Planctomyces sp. SH-PL62: one gene and its partner. The main gene of each other region encodes a partner of the protein of the gene in region 2 in a complex. Links are inferred from orthologs where the notes say so. Each region holds a gene or a part of one and is shown on either strand. Other genes may lie near its edges.

Evidence for each region.
Region 1: the proteins of nusB (region 2) and rpsJ are in contact, whole or in part, in a solved structure (PDB 3D3B), measured with the Escherichia coli proteins. The link is inferred for Planctomyces sp. SH-PL62 from one-to-one orthologs.

What each region holds. Positions count from the first base shown.
Region 1 is NZ_CP011273.1:270,795-286,628, reverse strand. What follows is about bases 1-2,836. They hold rpsJ (30S ribosomal protein S10), read right to left. Parts: upstream 1,667-2,836; coding sequence 1,334-1,666; downstream 1-1,333. Other genes in these bases: VT85_RS01085 (metallophosphoesterase family protein), read right to left, coding at 2,819-2,836; rplC (50S ribosomal protein L3), read right to left, coding at 386-1,018; rplD (50S ribosomal protein L4), read right to left, coding at 1-347. Outside these bases: more of VT85_RS01085, read right to left, coding at 2,837-3,538; asnB (asparagine synthase (glutamine-hydrolyzing)), read right to left, coding at 3,551-5,431; VT85_RS01075 (DUF1501 domain-containing protein), read right to left, coding at 5,580-7,010; VT85_RS01070 (PSD1 and planctomycete cytochrome C domain-containing protein), read right to left, coding at 7,031-9,307; VT85_RS01065 (serine hydrolase domain-containing protein), read right to left, coding at 9,447-10,628; VT85_RS01060 (cation-translocating P-type ATPase), read right to left, coding at 10,671-13,511; VT85_RS01055 (hypothetical protein), read right to left, coding at 13,722-14,030; VT85_RS01050 (GDSL-type esterase/lipase family protein), read left to right, coding at 14,300-15,010; VT85_RS01045 (leucine-rich repeat domain-containing protein), read right to left, coding at 15,031-15,834. UniProt on the Escherichia coli protein: Involved in the binding of tRNA to the ribosomes. Part of the processive rRNA transcription and antitermination complex (rrnTAC). The complex forms an RNA-chaperone ring around the RNA exit tunnel of RNA polymerase (RNAP).
Region 2 is NZ_CP011273.1:5,808,338-5,813,766, reverse strand. The notes cover bases 1-2,696. They hold nusB (transcription antitermination factor NusB), read left to right. Parts: upstream 1-931; coding sequence 932-1,462; downstream 1,463-2,696. Other genes in these bases: ftsY (signal recognition particle-docking protein FtsY), read left to right, coding at 2,390-2,696; VT85_RS22785 (PHP domain-containing protein), read left to right, coding at 1,459-2,301; rsmH (16S rRNA (cytosine(1402)-N(4))-methyltransferase RsmH), read right to left, coding at 1-571. Also shown: more of ftsY, read left to right, coding at 2,697-3,295; VT85_RS22775 (hypothetical protein), read left to right, coding at 3,467-4,981; VT85_RS22770 (FliG C-terminal domain-containing protein), read left to right, coding at 4,978-5,429. UniProt on the Escherichia coli protein: Part of the processive rRNA transcription and antitermination complex (rrnTAC). The complex forms an RNA-chaperone ring around the RNA exit tunnel of RNA polymerase (RNAP).

The DNA of each region.
Region 1 (15,834 bases), 5.5 Mb from region 2 along the record:
GACAGCAGGGCCATCCGGATGGCCGTGCGGACGGCCTTCTTGGGGATGCTGTAGCGGTAGTCGCGGTTGCGGCGGGCGAAGGCGACGCCGCCGCCCTTCCGCTTGTTGGTCCGCTTGGAACCGGCCCGGGCGTTGCCCGTCCCCTTCTGGCGGAACAGCTTCTTCTTCGAGCCGGCGACGTCCGACCGGCCTCGGGTGTTCACGGTCCCGACCCGGCGGGCGGCCAGGTGCATCAGGACCACGTCGTGAAGGAGCTGCTTGTTGACGGCCCCGCCGAAGTCGGCGGGGTCGATCGACTCCTCACCCACCTTGGCGCCGTCGGGGTTGTAAACAGGGATCGTCAGCATGGCGGTCGTATCCATCTCCGAGGGTCCGCGAACCCGGCTCAGCCCTTGTTGGTCTGACGGACGGTCAGGTAGCCGCCGTTGGGGCCGGGGACGGCGCCGCGGAGCAGCAAGAGGTTGTTGGTCGGGTCCACCCGGACGATTTCCAGGTTCCGCACGGTCACCTGGGCGTTGCCGAACTGGCCCGGCTTGCGGATGCCCTTGCGGGTCCGCGACGGGTCGGCGCTGGGACCGGAGGAGCCGGGATGGCGGTGCATCCGCTTGACGCCGTGCGTGGCCCGGAGGCCGCGGAAGCCGTGACGCTTCATGACGCCGGAGAAGCCGCGACCCTTGCTGACGCCGGTCACGTCGACGTTCTTCACGTCGCCGAAGACCTCGACCGTCAGGGTGGTCCCGGCCGCCACGTCGACCGCCTCGGCCTGGCGGATCTCCTTGACGTAACGCTTGGGCTCGGCCTCCACCTTCTTGGCGTGGCCTCGCTCCGCCTGGGTGGCGTTCTTCCGCTTCTTGTCGTCGAAACCGAGCTGGACCGCGTGGTAGCCGTCGACTTCGTCGGTGCGGACCTGCAGCACGGTGCAGGGCCCGCACTCCAGAACCGTGATCGGGACGGCGGTGCCGTCCTCCTGGAAGATCTGGGTCATTCCGATCTTCCGTCCCAGCAGTCCCACTCGCATCGTCGAACTCCGTGTACAACCGGTGGCGGCGCTTCCGCCGGCCGAGCCCCGGGGGGCCGGGACGCCCGGCGGGCCTCGCGGCGAGGCGTGTTCCAATCAACCTGGGTGGGTGGCGGACTTCGACGGAGGATCGCGGCCAGGCTTTTCGGCGATCCCGGCGTCGGGGCTGTCTCTCGGCCTGGGCCGATTGAGGCGTCCGACGCATCCGGACGTGCACGTACCAGTCGTACGCGGTCCAGGAAGTCTTCGGCCCGTTGCGACGACCGGGGGAGGTCGGCGTCGGGCGTCTTCAAGGCGATAGCTGTTATCCGGCGATCAGGCGCCCGAGGGCGAAGCCTTGATCTTGATGTCCACGCCCGCGGGCAGGCTCAGTTTGTTCAGGGCGTCGATCGTCTTATTGGTGGGCTGGACGATATCGATCAGCCGCTTGTGGGTCCGGATCTCGAACTGCTCCCGCGACTTCTTATCGATGTGCGGGCTGCGGAGCACGGTGTACCGTTCGATCCGGGTCGGCAGGGGGATCGGCCCGTGCACGATGGCTTCGGTCCGCTTGGCCGTGTCGACGATGTCCTTGGCCGACTGATCCAGGATGGTGTGATCGTAGGCTTCCATCCGGATCCGAATCCGCTCGTTGCTGATACCCGCCACCGCAGTCACGTCCTTCCGCCCGAAACCCAGCCGATCCGAGGTGAGCCGGTCTCACCTAACTGGCCTATCACGTAGGAAAGTAAGAGTGTATCGCCACCCTCAGGACCCGTCAACCATTCCCCATGCCGTTTTTTCACGGAATCTTCCGCGCGACCCGAACGGCGACGGCCTTCGGCCCCTCGCTTCGATCCACGCGGTCTTGACGACGGCGCAGCCGCCTTGAATCCGCGATTCAACGCTGGTCGACCGACCCGATTTCTCGCGACGTCGTCGTCGCCCTCCCGGTATCGGCCGCGACGTCGAGCCGACTGCACCCTTCACGGGTCGGTCGTCCTCGGCGGCGAGGGATGATCCGGATTGGACGGCGTCGTCGCAAGCGACGAATCCTCGAGCCGGTTTCGCCGCAATGGGCGATCGCGGTGCAATGTCCCACTTAGGGGGCGCTGCGCCTCGAAGCTCTCTGGCGATTCGATCGGAATCGAACGCGGAAGGTCCGCTGGCGAGATGATAATCGAATCCCGCTCCGAACTCCAGGGGCCTGCTTGCTTTCCGACGCCCGATCCCCGCGTCGGGGCCCGTCCTTCGGGGCTCTCGGCGTCGCGACGGGAGCCGGGATCTCGGCCCGGCGCAAGGCCGGTCGGCTTATCTGTCGACGTTGTAACCAACTCTCCAAAAACAGCTTGCGCCGGAATTTCCGCTTGCGCCGATCGCGCCGGAAAGTCCAGCAGCCACTCCTGAACCCACGTTGGAGAGCGGGTCCCCGCTCCCTCGCGGACGGCTCATTTTTTTCCTTGGATTTTCGCAGCGAGGTCTCTCCTCTTCTCCCTCGACTTCATGCAATGCGGCCGAACGAACCCAATTTCCTGCCACGCCTTTTCGATGTAAACCGACACTGCGATTAACCTTGCGTCGAATTTCTTTGATTCGAGGCTGGCTCGAACGAAGCCTATCTTACGCTCTGGGCGCAGGTCGTTAACGCCATATCGGCCGAACGGAGCCAATTGAGATCGACATAACATTCCGAATCCACAGGAATTACGACGTCTTACGGTCTCATGTCCGGTGTCAAACGAAGCCAATTTTGGGTCGCGGGTTCGCTGGCCAGGCTCTCTGAAACCGGCCGGGGTGGTACGGCTTCTCGTGGGTCAGCGGCTATAGGTGCGTGGGGTCGCTCGGCGGGGGGGGGAGGCGTCCGTTGCGGAACACGTGGGTGAGCATGGCCTTGGCGCGGTCGGGCCAGGGGGTGGATTGGGTGGCGGCGACGACTTCCTCGATGGGGTAGGGAACGCGCTTGAGTTCGACCCGGCCGTCCTCGATGACGGCGTAGGCGGCGCGGGGGTCGCCGTCGCGGGAGATGCCGACGCTGCCGGGGTTGACGACGAGCTTATCGCCGACCTTGAGCTTGAACTGCATGTGGGAGTGGCCCACGCAGACGACGTCGGCGTCGACGTTTTCGAGGCGGCGGGCCCAGCCGGCCTCGTCGCGGAGGAGGTATTCGTCGAGGGGGTCGCGGGGGGTGGCGTGGACGAGGAGGTAGCGGACGTCGTCCAGGGTGACGCGGCAGGTGACGGGGAGTTGGAGGAGGTATTTGCGTTCGTCGGGGGCCAGGGCCTCCCACATGTCGGGCCGGGTGACGCGGGTCAGGTAGCGGAAGCCGAGGTCGCCGGTGACCGGGACGCCCTGGGCCACGCCGTGGTCGTGGTTGCCCCGGACGGCGTGGTCGGCGTGGGTCATGGCCCAGCGCACGCAGGCCGACGGCTCGGGGCCGTAATCGACGAGGTCCCCCAGACAGAAGCAGACGTCGTGGGGTTCGTCGATCGCGGCGAGCGCCGCGCGGTTGGCGTGGAGGTCGGAGACGACGAGGATCCTCATCCTAATTCCTGTTCACTCAAGCCATTGTTCATGCCACAACTGGAACATCAGGAGCGTCCAGAGGGGTTTGCGGTGGTCTCGGGCGCCGGCCTGGTGCTCGGCGACGCGGCGGGCGACTTCCTCGGGGCGGAAGAGGCCCTGGGCCCGCAGGCGGTCGGGGGCGAGGAGTCGGTGGAGCAGGGGGGCGAGCGGGCCCCGGAGCCATCGGGCGACGGGGATGCCGAAGCCTTTCTTGGGGCGTTTGAGGATCGCTTCGGGGAGTCGGGACGCGGCGGCCCGCTTGAGGAGCCGCTTGGTGGTCCCCTTGCCGTACTTGTAGGACGAAGGCAGGGACCGGACCTCGTCGACCAGGCGGGCGTCCAGGAACGGGGCGCGGACTTCCAGGCCGCAGGCCATGCTCGCGCGGTCGACCTTGGTCAGGATGTCTTCGGGGAGGTAGGTCTCCTGGTAGAGCTCCAGCGAGCGGTCGAGCGGGTCGCCGGGGTCCTCGGCGGCGATCCGGGCGGCGAGCGAGGCGTGCTCGGCCTCGACGTCGAGACCGTCGGCGACGAGCAGCCGGGCCAGCTCGGGGCCGGAGAACGAGCCCAGCCAGCGCTGGTGGGCCAGGGGGGGGGCTTCGGCGGCGCCCCGGAGGAACTGCTTGAGCTTGAAGTCGAAGCTGAAGTTGCGATGGTCGACGGGCAAGCGGCCGACGGCGGCCTCGGCCAGGGCGCGGGCGGGGCGGGGGAGGCCGCGATAGATCCTGGCGGCGCGTTCGGCTTCGAAGGTGGGGTAGCCGGCGATCAGCTCGTCGGCCCCGTCGCCGCCGAGGGCCACGGCGACGTGCTCGCGGGCGAACCGGCTGAGGAGGTGCGTGGGGAGGACCGAGGCGTCGCCGAACGGCTCGTCGAGCCAGGCGGCGACCTGGGGCAGCAGTTCGAGGACCTGGTCGACGGAGAAGGTCCGCTCGTGGTGGTCGGTCCCCAGGAATTCGGCGACGGCCCGGGCGTGGGCGCTCTCGTCGAAGCTGGGGTCCTCGAAGCCGATGGAGAAGGTGTGGACGGTCGCGGCGGGCTCGACCTCGCAGAGCGCCGCGGCGACGCTGGACGAGTCGACGCCCCCGGAGAGGAAGACGCCCAGCGGCACGTCGGAGCGGCGGTGGCGGGCCACGGAGTCGCGGAACGAGCCCCAGAACCGCTCGGCCGCCTCCTCGAACGGCGGCGGGCTCGGGTCGCGCGGGTGGCCTTTGGGGAAGAACCGGGAGACCCGGACGCGGCCTCCCTCCCAGATCAACACATGCCCGCGCGGCAGCTTGCGGACGCCCTGCCAGATCGAGTACGGGGCCGGGACGTACTCGTAGAAGAGGTAGCGGGCCAGGCCGTCGGGGTCGAGCGCGCGGGGGACCTCGGGGTGTTTCAGCAGGGCCTTGGGCTCGGAGCCGAACGCCAGTCCGCCGCCGGGAAGCTCGGCGTAGTACAGCGGCTTCTGGCCCATGCGGTCGCGGGCCAGGATCAACCGACGGCGGGGACCGTCCCAGATCGCCAGGGCGAACATGCCGTTGAGCCGCTCGACGAAGGCCTCGCCGTCCTCCTCATACAGATGGACGTAGGTCTCGGTGTCGCAATGGGTCCGGTAGCGGTGGCCCTTCGCTTCCAGGCCCGGTCGCAGCTCGGGCTCGTTGTAAAGCTCGCCGTTGTAGACGATCCAGACCGAGCCGTCCTCGTTGGCGAGCGGCTGGGCGCCCCCTTCGACGTCGATGATGGACAGCCGCCGGTGCCCCAGGGCGACGGGCCCCGCGACATGCACGCCGTCGCCGTCGGGCCCGCGATGGGCGAGGACGGCGGTCATGGCCTCGACCACCGAGCGATCCGCCGCCCGATCTCCGCCGTTCACGAATCCGGCGATCCCACACATCGCGCCGCCGCCCTTTCCGCCCTGGTTTCGATCCCCCTCGTCGCCGGTTCAGCGTACCGCAATCGTTCGGCGTCGGGGAAGGCGCAGCCGGTCGGAGGGACGAACGGGTCGGGCGAGGGCCGATCGCCACGCCCGCCCCCCGGCGCGCTCAGGCCAGGAGCGGCTTGACGACGTTCCCCTTGACGTCGGTGAGGCGGAAGTCGCGGCCGGCGTGGCGGAAGGTGAGGCGGGTGTGGTCGAGGCCGAGGAGGTGGAGGATCGTGGCGTGGAGGTCGTGGACGTGCACGCCGTCCTCGGCGACGTGGATGCCGTGGTCGTCGGTCGCGCCGTGGACGTGGCCCGCCTTCACGCCGCCGCCGGCCAGCCAGGTGGAGAAGGCCCAGTGGTGGTGCTCCCGCCCCTTCGCGTCGGCCGACTCATGATAGGGGGTGCGGCCGAACTCGGTGGTCCAGACGACCAGGGTGTCCTCCAGCAGCCCGCGCCCCTTGAGGTCGCGGATCAGGCCGGCGATGGGGCGGTCGACGTTGCGGGCGAGCGGGGCGTGGGTCTGCATGTCGCCGTGGGCGTCCCAGTTGTTCGAGGCCCCGGTGTCGACCAGCTCGATGAACCGGACGCCCCGCTCGCAGAGCCGGCGGGCGACCAGGCATTGCCAGGCGAACCCCTCGGTCGATCCCCGCTCCAGGCCGTACAGCCGGAGGGTGGCGTCGGACTCCCGCGAGACGTCGAAGGCCTCGGGGGCCTCGTGCTGCATCCCGAACGCGGTCTCGAACGACCGGATCCGCGCGGCCAGGCCGGGGTCGTCGCCCCGGGCCGCCAGGTGGTCGCGGTTCAGCCCCTGGATCCGGGCGATCTCGCGTTCCTGGAGCGAGGCGGAGCGGAGCCGGCGATGGAGGTCGGCGATCGGCTCGGGGCCGGGGACGACCCGCGTCCCCTGGTGGCAGCCGGGGAGGAAGTCCGCCCCCCAGGCCTGCTCGCCGGCGTAGGGCGAATGGGGGGCGATCACCACGAACGACGGCAGGTTGCGGTTGAACGTCCCCAGGCCGTAACTCACCCACGCGCCGACGCTCGGCCGGGCGAAGGTGATCGACCCGGTGTGGGCCTGCAACGTCGCCTCGTAGTGGTTCGTGTGGTCCGACTTCATCGACCGGATCACGCAGAGGTCGTCCACGCAGCCGGCCATCTCCGGGAACAGCGAGCTGACCTCGATGCCGCTCTCGCCGTGCTTCGCGAACGTCCAGTCCGGCCGCTTCAGGAAGCGAGCGTACTTCCCGCGCTTCCCCTGCCACTCGTCGATCTCGATGCTCTTGCCGTGGTCGGCGAAGAGCCGGGGCTTGGGGTCGAACGAGTCGACGTGGGAGACACCTCCGGTCATGTAAAGCATGATCACCCGCTTCGCCCGGGCGGGGAAGTGGGGGGCGCGAGCCGCCAGGGGGTCGTCGGGGGCGGTCCCCTTCGCCGTCCCGGCCTCGGCGGCCGAGAGGTCGGCGAGGATTCCGGAGAGCCAGAGCGAGCCGCAGCCCAGCCCGGCCGTGGAGCGGATCAGGTCGCGCCGGGAGACGCCGGTCGGTCGGTCGCTCATGGTCCGGGCTCGCCCTCGATTCAATCGACGTAGAGGAATTCGTTGGTCCCGAAGAGGATGCGCGCCAGGCTCGCCCAGGTGCGGCGTTCGAGCGTATCGGGCGGCTCGCCGACGGCGGCCAGGTCTTCGCGGCACTCGTCGAGGTGGGCTCGCATCCGGTCGATCTCGACGGCCGAGGCGGGGCGGCCCAGGACGAGGCGGAAGGCCCGGTCGATCCGCGCCGAGGGGTCGTCGCTCGCGGCGAGCAGGCGGTCGGCGAGCCCTTCGGCGGCCTGGTGCACGAGCGGGTCGTTCAGGAAGAAGAGGGACTGGGTGGGGACCGTCGTCGCGTTCCGGGCCTCGGTGCTGGAGTTGGGGTCGGCCCCGTCGAAGAGGGCCAGGAACGGGTGCCGCCGGAGGCGCTGGGTCATCAGGTAGACGCTCCGGCGGTCGCTGGGATAGACCGCCAGGAAAGGCGAATGCTGCGTGAACCCCCACTGCTCGACGGGCGGGAACGGATGCGGCCCCCCTCGGCCGGAGTCGAGCCCGCCCGAGACGAACAGGAGGGCGTCGCGGATCTCCTCGGCGTCAAGCCGTCGGCGATTGAAGCGGCCCAGCCGGACGTTCTCGGGGTCGGCCTCCGCTTCCGAGGCGCTCGCCGGTCCGGCCGTCGAGGCGGTCCGGTAGGCGGCCGAGAGGAGGATGCGGCGATGGAGGGCCTTGATGGAGAAGCCGTCCTCGATGAACCGGGAGGCCAGCCAGTCGAGCAGCTCGGGGTGCGAGGGGGGGCTCCCCTTCACGCCGAAGTTGCTGGCCGAGGCGACGATCCCCCGGCCGAAGTGGTGCTGCCAGACACGGTTGACCAGCACCCGGTAGGTCAGCGGGTTGGAGCGGTCGGTCAGCCAGGCCGCCAGCTCGCGCCGGCCGCTCCCCGAGCCGATGGGGGGGGCGTCGCGACCGACGAGGACTTCCGGGAAGCCGCGAGGGACGGCCGGCCCCAGGTTCTTCGGGTCGCCCCGGCGCTGGATGCGGGAGTCGGCCGGCGTGGGGGACTCGGCGACGGCGTAGGCCAGCTCGACGGCCTCGGAGGCCGAGCCATCCGCGACGGGGACCGAGACGAAATCGCGGGGCCGCTTCGTCTCCTCGCCGCCGGGGAAGGGATAGCGGGTGCTCTCGAAGACGCCGTAGAGGGCGTAATAGTCGGCCTGGGCGATCGGGTCGAACTTGTGGTCGTGGCAGCGGGCGCAGGCGATCGTCAGGCCGAGGACCGACTTGCCCAGGGCGTCGATCGTGTCCTCGATCGTCAGGTGGTGGTAGTTCTGGGGGTCGAATCCGAACCGTCGGGAGACGGCGAGGAACCCGGTCGCGATCACCGCCGCGCGGGCCCGTTCGGGGGGCCCGGCCGGGGCCAGCAGGTCGCCGGCGATCTGCTCGGCCAAAAAGCGGTCGTAGGGGAGGTCGGCGTTGAAGGCGTCGATGACGTAATCGCGGTAGCGATACGCCTCGGGCACGGGATAGTCGGCCGTCTCCCCGGCGGTGTCGGCGTAGCGCACCAGGTCGAGCCAGACGCGCCCCCAGCGCTCGCCGTATCGGGGGGAGGCGAGGAGCCGGTCGACCAGCCGGGCGACGGCGTCGGCGTCGCCCGCGGGGTCGGCCTCGAAGGCGTCCACCTCCTCCGGGGTCGGGGGGAGGCCGACGAGGTCGAACGAGGCGCGGCGGATGAAGGCCCGACGGCTCGCCGCGGGCGCGGGCGACCGCCCCTGGGCTTCCAGCTTCTCCAGCACGAAGCGGTCGATCGGCGAGGCCGGCCAGGCGCGGTCGCGCACCTCCGGGACCGGCGGGTCGGCCAGGGGCCGGAACGCCCAGTGCGACCGGCCGGACTCCAGGTCGATCCCGGGGGACGCGGCGGCGGGCGTGGGGACCTCGTTCTCGTCGTCGGCCGCCCCGGGCCAGGCCGCGCCTTGCTCGATCCAGCGGCTCAGGGCGCGGATCTCGCCGTCGTCGAGCCGGCGGTCGGGGGGCATCCGGGGCTCGTCGTGATAGCGGATCGCGCGGACGAGCAGGCTGTCCTCGACGTTCCCCGGCTCGATCGCCGGCCCGCTGTCCCCGCCCTCGAGGATCTTCGCTCGCGAGGTGAGGTCGAGCCCGCCCCGGACCTTGACCTTGCCGTCGCCCGACTTCGCCGGCCCGCCGTGGCAGGAGAGGCAGCGCTCGACGAGGAGGGGCCGGACCGAGCGTTCGAAGAACGCCTCGGCCTCCTCCCGCGGCGCCGGCTCGTCCGCCAGGCCGACGCCGGCCCAGGCCGTCGCGGCCAGCAACCAGGCCGCTCCGAGATGTCCAGCCCATTGTCCCATGGTCGATCGCGCCGAAGGTCGATGAGGTAGCCCGTCGAGGCCCCTGAACGATACGCGCGACGGCCGACCCGTGCAACTAAAATTCAACAAACGGCCGCCGCGTTCAGGGCTGCGGCCGGGAGCCGAAGAGGTCGCGGGCGGCCTGCTGGAAGGTGGGCAGGATGCGATCGCCCCCCGGGCCCCAGGCGGCGTGCTGGACGAGGAAGACGGTGATCAGCCGGCGTTCGCGGTCGTACGACGAGTGGGTGCCGTAAGCCCCGCCGTGGCCGAAGCCCGCGCCGTCCACGGCCAGGCCGAAGCCGTAAGAGGAGCGGGCGTCGCCGGACTGGTCCGAGGTCATCATCCGCACGGCCGGTTCGGAGAGGATGCGCCGGCCTTCGAAGACGCCATCGTTCGCCAGCATCCGGTAGAACCGCGAGACGTCGTCGGCCGTCGCGAAGAGGCCGCCGGCGGGCATCGGCTCGCGGTCGGGGGCGTCGAGCGGGTATTTCAGCTGGTCGATGGGGGTGGCTTCGAGGCCCTTCCCGCCCGGCTTGTACGCCTTCGGCACGCGGGCGAGCCGCGAGCCCTCGGGGCGGAACGTCGCGTCGACCATCCCTAGGGGCTGGAAGAGCCGCTCCCGGAGGAACGTCTCGTAGGGCGAGCCGCTCACGACCTCGATGATCCGCCCGGCGACGTTGATCCCCGCGTTCGAGTACAGCGACTTCGACCCCGGCTCGAAGAGCAGGGGGAGCGTCGCGTAGCTTCGGACTCGCGACGCCAGCGGGAGGACGTCGAGCGTCGGCGTCTCGATCGGCGAGCGGAACGGCAGGCCGCTCGTGTGGGAGAGGACGTCGCGGACCAGGACGGGGCGTCCGGGCCGCTTCAACAGCACATGCCGATCGTCGCGCTCGACGGCGACCCACGCGTCCCCGAACTCCGGCAGGTACGTCGCCACCGGGGCGTCGACGTCCACCTTCCCCTCGTCGACGAGGATCATCAGCGCCGCGGCGGTCATCGGCTTGGACTGGGAGGCGATCCAGAAGACGGCGTCGGTCGCCATCGGCGTCCGCGCCGCCACGTCGGACCAGCCGACCGCCTCCAGGGAGAGGACCCGCTCGGGGGACGCCACGAGCGTCACGGCGCCGGCGAGCGCGCCGGAGTCGACGAACGGCCGGAGTTGCGGCGCGACCTTCGGCGCGTCCTCGCCTCGCGAGGCCGAGGCGAGCGCGACCGAGAGCCAGGCGGCCCCGATCGCAAGGGCCGAAAGGGGCGGGAGACGGCGAGGGTTCAAGAGGTTCGGCATCAAGCTCATGGCGTCCCAAGGGGGCGAGGGTCGATGATCCGATCAGGGGGCCGGCGCGGGCGTGGCGGCGGCGCGTCGCCGCCAGGCGCGGAGGGCGGCCTTGCCGAGTTCGCAGAGCCAGAGGACGGAGCTGGCGACCGCCGTGCAGACGAGCCAGTCGTTCAGGCTCAGCGCGGTGGTCGAGAACGCGACCTGGAGGAACGGGACGTAGACCACGGCCACCTGGAGGAGCAGCGAGAGGCCGACCGCGCCCCAGAGCCAGGGGTTCCGGAAGAGGCCGTGGAAGGCGGACTCGTCGTCGGAGCGGGCGTTGAACACGTTGAAGAGCTGGTACATCATCAGGGTCGTGAAGGCCATGGTCTGGGCGTAGTGCATGTCGCCGGTGCCTTCGATCAGGCCGCCGGGGAGGCAGGCGTCGATGACCAGCAGGGTGCCGACCGCCATCACGGAGCCGACCAGGCCGATGCCCACCCACATGCGACGGGTGATGACGCCCTGGTTCCGGGGCCGGGGGGGGCGGTCCATCACGCCCGGATCGGCGGGGTCCACCCCCAGCGCCAGGGCGGGGGCGCCGTCGGTGACCAGGTTGATCCAGAGGAGCTGGGTGGCCAGCAGCGGCAGCACCACGGCGGACCCTTCCTCGGCGTGCAGCCCGATCGGCTTGGACAGGAGCACGCCGAAGAACATGGTCAGGACCTCGCCGATGTTCGACGAGATCAGGTAGCGGAGGAACTTGCGGATGTTCTCGAAGATGGCCCGGCCTTCCTCGACCGCCGAGACGATGGTGGCGAAGTTGTCGTCGGTGAGGACGACGTCGGCGGCCTCCTTGGAGACGTCGGTGCCGGAGATCCCCATCGCCACGCCGATGTCGGCGGCCTTCAGCGCCGGGGCGTCGTTGACGCCGTCGCCGGTCATCGCCACGGTCCCGCCGTTGGCCTGGAGGGCCTTGACGATGCGGAGCTTGTGCTCCGGGTTGACGCGGGCGTAGACCGAGACCTCGCGGACGGTCCGGGCCAGGGCCTCGTCGGAAAGCTCTTGCAGGTCGGAGCCGGTCACGACGCGGTCGTCGGCGGCGATGCCCAGCTCGGTCGCGATGACCGACGCGGTGATCGGGTGGTCGCCGGTGATCATGATCGGCCGGATGCCCGCGCCTCGGGCCCGCTCCACGGCCTGCCTCGCCTCCTGGCGGGGGGGGTCGATGATGCCGATCAGGCCCAGGAAGTCGAGGTCGCGCTCCACCTTCTCGTCCACCGAGTGCCGCTCGGGCGCGTCGGTGGGAAGCTCGCGGAGGGCGATCCCCAGCACGCGCAGGGCCTTGCGGGCGAGGCCCTCGTTGACCTTCAGAAGCTCGGCGCGACGCTCGGGCGTCAGCGGCCGGACCCCTTCGGCCGTCAGCTCGCGGGTGCAGCGCGACAGGAGGATGTCGGGCGCCCCCTTGGTGAAGACGACGAGGCGCTCGGGCTGCTCGGAGTCGGTGTGGACCGTCGACATCAGCTTGCGCTCGGACGAGAACGGCACCTCGCCGACCCGGGGGAACCGGGCGTCGAGCGACTCGTCATCCAGGCCCGCCTTGCGAGCGGCGACGATCAGGGCCGCCTCGGTCGGGTCGCCCTGGACCGTCCAGCGCCCTTCCCGCTCCTGCACCACGGCGTTGCTGGCCCGGGAGGCGGCGGAGACCACGCGGCGGAACTCCTCGCGGAGCGCCCCGTCGCCCTGGCTCCCGGCGGCGCTGAAGTCGAGGGCGCCGGCGGGCTCGTAGCCGGTGCCGCCGAAGTCCACCCGGCCGGCCGCGGTGGCGACCACGCGGGCGGTCATCTCGTTGCGGGTCAGGGTGCCGGTCTTGTCGGAGGCGACGACGGTCGCCGATCCCAGGGTCTCGACGGCCGCCAGCCGGCGGACGATGGCCTTGCGCGTGGCCATCCGCTGCACCCCCAGCGCCAGGACGGCCGTCACCACGGCCGGCAGGCCCTCGGGGACCGCCGCGACGGCCAGCGCCACGCCCAGGATCAGGACGTCGAAGAAGGCGGAGACGCCCTGCACCTCCTCGACCACGAAGATCGTCCCGATCATGATCACCGCGATGGCGACGACGATCACCCCCAGCAGCTTGCCGACGCCGTTCAGCTCCACCTGGAGGGGCGTCATCTCCTGGGGTTCGGCCTTGAGCATCTCGGCGATGCGGCCCATCTCGGTCCGCATGCCGGTCGCCGTGACCACCGCCGCGCCCCGGCCGTAGGCCGCCGCCGTGCCGCTGTAGACCATGTTGCGGCGGTCGCCCAGCTCGGCCTCTTCGGAAAGGGCCTCGGTCTCCTTGGAGACGGGCACGCTCTCGCCCGTGAGGGCCGCCTCGGCCATGTGCAGGGAGGTGGACCGGGTGAGGCGGCCGTCGGCCGGGATCGTGTCCCCTTCCTCGATGACGATCAGATCGCCGGGGACCAGCTCCTCGGCCGAGATCCGCCGCTGGCGGCCGTCGCGGATCGCCGTCGCCTCGACCGCCGACATCGCCCGGAGCGCCGCCACCGCCGCCTCGGCCCGCGACTCCTGCACGTAGCCCATGACGGCGTTGAGCAGCACCACGCCGAAGATGGCCAGCGCCTCGTAGGGGAGCGCCGTGTCCCGCTCATAGAGCCAGAGCGCCGCCGAGATCGCCGTGGCGATCAGCAGCAGGATCACCAGGACGTCGGAGAACTGGGCCAGGAACCGCTTCCAGCCCGGCTCGGGGTCCTCGGCCGTCAGCTCGTTGCGGCCGTAACGCTCCAGTCGCGCCTCCGCCTCCTGGCGGTCGAGCCCGCGTCGCAGGTCGGTTCGGAGCGCGGCGACGACGGCGTCCACCGACTGCTGGTACGATCCTGAAGGGTCGGGCTCGTCTATTGGGACATTCATCAATCTTCATCCTTCACGGCCGCGGGGACTCGCGGAGTTCCGCCCGGCGTCCTTTGCGGCTGGCCTTCTATCGCGATTCGCCGGCGCACCGCGAATCGCCCCAATCGATGGCGTTCGCGGCCCGGACTCCCCGGGCGCGGCCGACTCCTCACCACTATAACGCCGCCGCCCAGGCCACGCCTCGCCCTGGCCCCGGATACGTCGCGGGGATCAGTCGAACGAGGAGGGTTCCAACCCCAGCCCGTAGGCGGGCTGGCCGCTGTCCTGGACGACGGCCGCGCGCACGGTCCCGTCGTACTGGACCCCGCCGGGGAGGATGTAGAGTTCGATCTCGCGACCGCCCGGGACGCTGAGGAACAGCCCCTCGTTCTCGCCGACGGCCCCCTTCGCCAGCCGGAACACGGCGACGTGGATCCCCCCCAGCTTGTCGATCTCGACCGCCAGCCCCGGGGCGACGACGTCCCCCGCGCTGGATTTCAGGTCCCCGGTCAGATGCTCGTTCTCACCGCCGCTCACCATGACGACCTCCCGATCGCGCCCGTCCCCGGCTCCCGACTCGACGTGGTGGGAGCCCCCTGGGGATTCATGATGCCGGAAGCCCGCGGGCGCAGGAACCCCTGAACCGTGGCGTCCTCGAAAACGGCGGTCGTCTCGCCCGGCCGGCCCGGCCTGGATCATCGGGCCCCTTGCGACCGGAACCGAGCCTTGTAGGATGGACCCACTCCGCCTCCTGAGGCGCGCCGGCGCCTGGAAGCCGCGGGGGACCTGGCCCGACCGAGGACCGGACCGTGAGAACGCCGAAATCGTCGATCGCCTCGATCTTCGCCTGCCTCCTGCTGGCGAGCTTCCCGCCGTCCGGCCTTCGCGGCCAGGAGCCGGTGGGGGGAGCGCCCGCCGCCCGGCACGACTACGCCCGGTGGGAGAAGGAGATCGCCGCGATCGAGGCCGCCGATCGCCAGGCCCCGCCCGAGAAGGGGGGCGTCCTGTTCGTCGGCTCCTCGACCATCCGGCTCTGGAAGACGCTGGCCGAGGACTTCCCGGACCACAAGGTCGTCAACCGGGGGTTCGGCGGCTCCGAGATCGTCGATTCCACCTACTTCGCGGACCGCCTGATCTTCCCCCACGAGCCCAAGCAGATCCTGCTGCGGGCCGGGGGCAACGACATCCACGCCGGGAGGCTCCCGGGCGAGGTCGCGGCCGACTTCGTGGAGTTCGTCCGCGTGATTCACGCCCGGCTCCCCGAGACCGAGATCCTCTACATCGGCCTCAGCCCGGCGCCCGCCCGCTGGGGCGAGGTGGACAAGGGCCGCGAGATGAACCGGCTGATCCGCGAGGCGGCCCTCGGCATGCCCCGCGTCGGCTTCGTCGACGCGGACGAGTTCACCGTCGACGACGACGGTCGCGCCCGCCCCGAGCTGTTCGTCGAGGACAAACTCCACTTCTCCCCGGAAGGCTACAAGCTCCTCGCCGAACGCGTGCGGCCGTTCCTCGGGCGCTGAGTTGCAGCCAGCCGGGGGACTCAGAAGTCACCGTGGTCGATCCGGACTTCCGGGAGGCTCTTACGGAGGTCGTCGATGCCGGCCTGGGTGGCCTTGGTCCAGGAGATGCTGAGGTATCGGAGCTTGGGCAAGGCCTTGAGGTGGACGAGGCCGGCGTCGGTGATCTTCTCGCCGGAGATGTAGAGCTGCTGGAGTTCCGGGAGCGACTTGAAGACGGCGAGCGAGGCGTCGTCCAGCTTGTTGTAGTAGAGGTTGAGCTGATACAGCCGGGTCAGGCCCCGGAGGTTCGCCACGCCGGCCCCCGTGATCTGGTTGTCCGGGAGGGAGAGGCGGTCCAGCCGCGTCAGCCCCCGCAGATGGGCGAGGCCGGCGTCGGTGACGTTCCCCTTGACGACCGAGAGGACCTCCAGGTTCTTGAGCGGGACGAGCTGGGCCATCGCCGCGTCGCCGAGGTCGGTGTAGCCGAGGAAGAGATACTTGAGCTTGGGGATCTCCTTCAGATGGGCGAGCCCGGCGGCGGTCACGGGCGTGTTGTCGAGGTGGAGCTGGGCGAGTTCGGGCATCTTCGCCAGGTGGGCCATCCCGGCGTCCGTCACGTTGGTCGACGAGATGTCCAGCAGGGCGAGGCTGGGCGCCCCTGCCAGCGCCGCGAGCCCCTCGTCCCCCAGCGGGACGTACGACAGGACCACATTGTCGAGCTTCGGCAGCTTCCTGAGATGCGCCAGCCCGGCCGCGGTGATCTTCTCGCTCGCGAAGGCGGGGTCCTTGCCCAGGTTGAGGACGCGGAGCCTCGGCAGCGCCTCCAGGACCGCGAGCCCGGCGTC
Region 2 (5,429 bases):
GCCTCGTTTCGACGATCTGCCGGGCGATCCGGCGACTGAACCGTTCCTCCCCGAACTCGAAAAACGCCTTGGCCAGATCCTCGGCCGACAGCTCCGCGAGCAGCTCGGCGGCGGTGGGGGCGTCGGAACCGGAGTCGAACCGCATGTCGAGCGGCCCGTCGGCCCCGAAGCTGAACCCGCGATGCCGCCAGGCGAGCTGGTCGGACGAGAGCCCCAGGTCGAGCAGCACGCCGTCGACTTTCCCCGCGACGATCCCCAGCCCGGCCAGCCCCCGTCTCATCGCGCTGTAGGGCGCGTGGACCAGATCGACCGGCAGGCCGGCGCAGGCCGCTTTGGCCAGCTCCAGCATCTCGACGTCGCGGTCGAAGCCGACGACCCGCCCCGATGCGCCGACCAGGCGGGCCATCGCCGACGTGTGACCGCCGGCCCCGGCCGTCCCGTCCACGAGGATCGAACCCTCGCGCGGGGCGAGCCATTCGAGCACCTCGTCGATCAGGACGGGGCGATGGACGGCCCGCGGCCTCCGCTCCGGTTCCGGCCCGATTCCGCCCGGCGACTCCTCGCGTGACACGGCCTGAACGCTCGTTTCCGTTGAAATTGACGACGCCACCCCGTCGCCGGGATGGAGCGCCGGAATCTACCCAACCGTCCGATCCTGTCAACCCCGACGCCCCGACGGGCGTCCGACCGGGCCGGACGATCCCTCCTCATTCCTCTATCATAACGATCGTCGGCGCAGGGGCGCCCCTTGAGCCCAAGTTCCGGCCGACCGGCCCCCGACGCCGCCACGGGCACTGGTCTTTCCGCCGGGGGGCGCGAAACGCTATGATCGGGCCAGGGTCGAGCGGCGCCGTCGCGAGACGAGATGTGGACCAGGGACGGCGAAGCCGAGCTGTCTGATCGCGGCCGACGAGGCCGAAGCGAGTGCATCATGACCCGACGTTCCCGAGGGCGCGAAGTCGCCCTCCAGGTGCTTTATCAGCTTGAGCAGAACTCGGGCGTCATGACGACCGACGTCCGTCGATTCATCGATCGCCGGCTCCTGCGCGACCGACCGCTCGTCGAGTTCACCACCGGACTCATCGAGGGGGTGCGGGGGAACCAGCCCCAGATCGACGACGCGATCAAGCAGGTCGCGGAGAACTGGCGGCTCGACCGCATGGCCGCCATCGACCGCAACATCCTCCGCCTCGGCGCCTTCGAGATCCTCCACCACCCCGAGGTCCCCGCCAAGGTCGCCATCAACGAGGCCCTGGAACTGGCCAAGCGGTACAGCACCGCCCAGTCCAGCCGGTTCGTCAACGGCATCCTCGACAAGGTGCTCCAGCTCCAGGACCCCGCCCCCCGCTCGGACGCCGAGGCTGGGAGCGAGGCCGATCCCGACGTCGCGGTCGAATCCCCGGCCGCCGCCGAGGCCGAGGTCGCCCCGCCGGCTCCCATCGGGGAAGGCCCCGCCGCGTGAACCGCCGCGACGCCGACCTGCACATCCACACCACGCACTCCGACGGCGCCTGCTCCCCGAGAGAAGTCGTCGTCGCCGCGGCGCAGGTCGGGCTCGCCGCCCTGGCGATCACCGACCACGACACGGTCTCCGCCCTGCCGCCCGCCCGCGACGAGGCCGCCCGGCTGGGCGTGGAGCTGGTCCCCGGCGTCGAGCTGACCTGCGAGTATCAGGGCCGGGAGGTTCACCTCCTGGGGTACTTCTTCCACGACCATCCCGACCTGCTGGCCGCCGTCGACCGCCTCCGCACGGAGCGGGTCGGACGGTTCGCCGAGATGGCCGACAAGCTGAACGAACTCGACCTGATCGTCGATCTGACGGCCGTCCGCCGCTGCTTCCCCAGGGCCGTCCTGGGGCGGCGGCACCTGGCCGAATACCTCTTTCGGACGAAGCAGACGGAGACCGTCCGCGAGGCCTTCGACCTCTACCTCGCCGACGGCCGGCCCGCCTGCGTCGAGAAGGCCCGGCTCGACGCCTTCGAGGCGATCGCCCTGGTGCGCCGGGCCGGCGGCGTCGTCTCGTGGGCGCACCCGCCCTACAATCTCAAGTTCGACTCGCTGCGGACGCTCGCCGAGGCCGGGCTCGGGGCCGTCGAGACGGCCGGACCGGGCGTCCAGAACCGCGTCGGCCGCCGCTTCCGCGACTGGGCCGAGTTGCTCGATCTCGTCCCCACCGCCGGCTCCGACTTCCACGCCCCCGACCGTCCCGGCCGCCGCGTCGGCGCCACGACCACCCCCGACGCCGATCTCGAACGGCTCCGCCGACGCGCGACGGGGACGTCGGACCCGGCTACGGCCTGACGGGCTCGACATGCTAGAATACGTCGTATCTGCGCGGGTCGCGCCCGCGGGCTGCGGTAGGAAATTTCGAGGGAGACGAAGGGCGGACATGGCGATCAAAGGGATCCTGGAGCGGTTCAAGAAGGGTCTGGCGAAGACGGCGCAACTGTTCAACGTCCGGTCGTGGTTCGGCCGGAAGGTGGACCAGGCGTTCCTGGACGAGCTGGAAGGGCGGCTGATCCAGGCCGACGTCGGCGTGACGGCGACCTCGCGGATCATCGACTCCGTGCGCGAGGCGTTCGCCGACCAGACGGCCGACGAGAACCTCGTGGCGTTCGTCAAGCAGCAGCTCAAGGAACTGCTCCGCGACGACAGCCCGGAGACGCTCACGGTCGCGGCCCGGAAGCCGAGCGTCTACCTCGTCGCCGGCGTCAACGGTTCGGGCAAGACGACCTCGATCGCCAAGCTGGCGCAGCGGCACCGCGACCAGGGCAAGAGCGTGGTCCTGGCCGCGTGCGACACCTTCCGCGCCGCGGCGGCCGACCAGCTCTCGATCTGGGCCGAACGCGCCGGCTGCGAGATCGTCCGGGGGGCCCCGGGGGCCGATCCGGCGAGCGTCGCCCACGACGCCTGCCAGCGCGCCCTGGCACGCGGCAGCGAGATCCTGATCGTCGACACCGCCGGTCGGCTCCACACCCAGACCCACCTGATGCGCGAGCTGGAGAAGATCAAGTCGGTCGTCCAGCGTCAGATCCCCGGCGCGCCGCACGAGGTTTTGCTGGTCCTGGACGGCACCAACGGCCAGAACGCCATCCGTCAGGCCGAGGTTTTCACCAAGAGCATCGGCTGCACGGGCGTCATCCTGACCAAGCTCGACGGCACCGCCAAGGGGGGCGTCGTGGTCGCCGTGCGGCAGGCCATGAAGCTCCCGGTCAAGTTCCTGGGCGTCGGCGAGGGGATCGAGGACTTCCAGCCCTTCGACGCCGACGCGTTCGTCGAGTCGCTCTTCTCCTGAGCCGTCCCCCTCTGGCCGTCGCCGACCCGGCCGGACGGCCCGCCCGCGATTGACAGATCGGGCGGAATGTGGATAACACGGTCGCCCCGTGACGCGCTCGGCGCCCCAAGCCCAAGGATGGGCGGAGCCGCCGCGCGACTCTCGCGTCGGGGGCGGATCCGTGGAGGATGGATGGCGACCTTCCGCTTCGACGCTCTCGGCAAGACGCCGGCCCGTCTCCGCTCCTGGCTCGATGGCACCCGCAAGGCGACGGCCGGACGGTCCGCACCCGCGCGGTTCGCGCTGCTGGCCCTGATGGCCGGCGGCCTCGCCGTCGCCGGCTGCCTGGCCGCCTGGTCGATCGCCCCGGCCGAGCGCGCCTACCTCGCCTCGGGACGGCCCTTCCGCCAGGACGACCTCGACAAGGTCGAGCGGGCGCTCCTCTCCCAGAACATCGACTACAAGGTGGACGACCGCCGCGTGAGCGTCGCCGGCCGATCGGCCGAAGCCGCCGCCGCGATCGTCGCCAAGCTCGACCTCGGCCCGCGCTCGCTCGACGAGCTGCGCGAGGGCGCCGCCGCCTCGTCCTTCTGGGAATCCCCTCGCGACAAGGAGGAACGCTCCCAGCGCGAGCGGGCCAAGGTCTTCGAATCGATGATCGACGACCTGCCGGGGGTCGAAAGCTCCTTCGTCTGGATCAGCCGCGAACGCCAGCGCGGCGTGCTGCGGCCGACGACCCGGACCACGGCCCTGGTGCGAGTCCGCACCGAACAGACCCGCGAGCTTCCTTCCGCCACCGTCGAGTCGATCGCCTCGATCCTCACCGCGGCCGAGCCCGGCCTGACCCGGCAATCGTTCACCGTCGTCGACGACGAGGGCCGCCTCTACCGCGACGCCGACAACCCGGCCCTCACCGCGCTCTCGAACAACCGGGCCCGCGAGGAAGACCTGAGCCGCCGCATCCTCGACAAGCTGGACTGGATCAAGGGCGCGCGGGTCGACGTGAAGATCGAGGACCCGCCCGCTCCTCCCGAGCCCCGCGCGACCGAAACCGCCGCGCGGCGACGCCCCGGGACCGCATCGCCGCTGGAGGCGGGGCTGGCCGTCGGCCTCAATCGCGCCATGGAACTGGAGCCGGACGACCTGCCTCCCGCCGCCGAAACCGTCGCGGTCGCCGAGGCCCCCGAGCCGGCCCGAGGCCGGGGCCGGGTCCGGGTGCTCGTGCCGCGAAGCTACTATTTCAACGCCGGCCTCATGCCCGACGGCGGCCACGCCTCGCAGGACGAGCACCTCGCCCTGAAGGACCGCACCGAGGCGCTGATACGCGACACCGTCGAGTTGGTCGTCCCCGAGGCCGATCCGGTCGACTGGGAGCCGACGCTCGTCGAGCTTTTGCTCGACGGGATGCCCCCCGAGCACACGCCGGCGAGCGTCGCGGCGTCGTCGCGGCGGTCGGCTCGCGACTGGGCGATGGCGGGCGCGGCGGGGGCCGCCGCCGCCTCGCTGGTGGCCTTTGGCACCTGGCTCTTCGGCAGCCGCCCGCCGGCCCGACGGGCCTCGCCGTCGCGAGGCGATCTGCGATATCACCGAGGCGCGGCGGGCGCGCCGGCGCCGACCGAACGGGTGCTCGAATTCGTCCGCCGCAATCCCGAGACCGCGTTCAGCGTGCTGAATCGCTGGACGAGCCAGGGGGGGGGAAGGTCATGAATGCGTCGACCTCGTCCACGTCCGCCCGAGCGGCCCACCGCCCCCAATCCGGCGCCGAGTTCCCGCGCGGCGACCTCGGCGCGGGGGCCGACCCCCTCGCGGCCGAAGATTCGCCGTCCGACGCCCCGTCGGTCGCCGCGATCCCCCCGCTCCGCAAGGCGGCGATCGTCCTGGTGAGCCTGGAGCAGTCGCTATCCACCCAGATGCTCGCCCATCTCGATCGGGACGCCGTCGACGCGGTCACCTGGGAGATCGCCCGGATGGATCGGGTCGACCCGGCCGAGCAGGCCGTCGTCCTGGAGGAGTTCCTCAGCCTCGGCCTGCGGCGGCTCTGCTTCGTCTTCGAAGACCTCCTCCGCATGGACGACCGCGAGATCCGCGCCGCCTTTCGCGCCGAGGACGCCGAGGCCTGGGCCCTGGCCCTCGCCGGATCGGCCCCCCCGCTGCG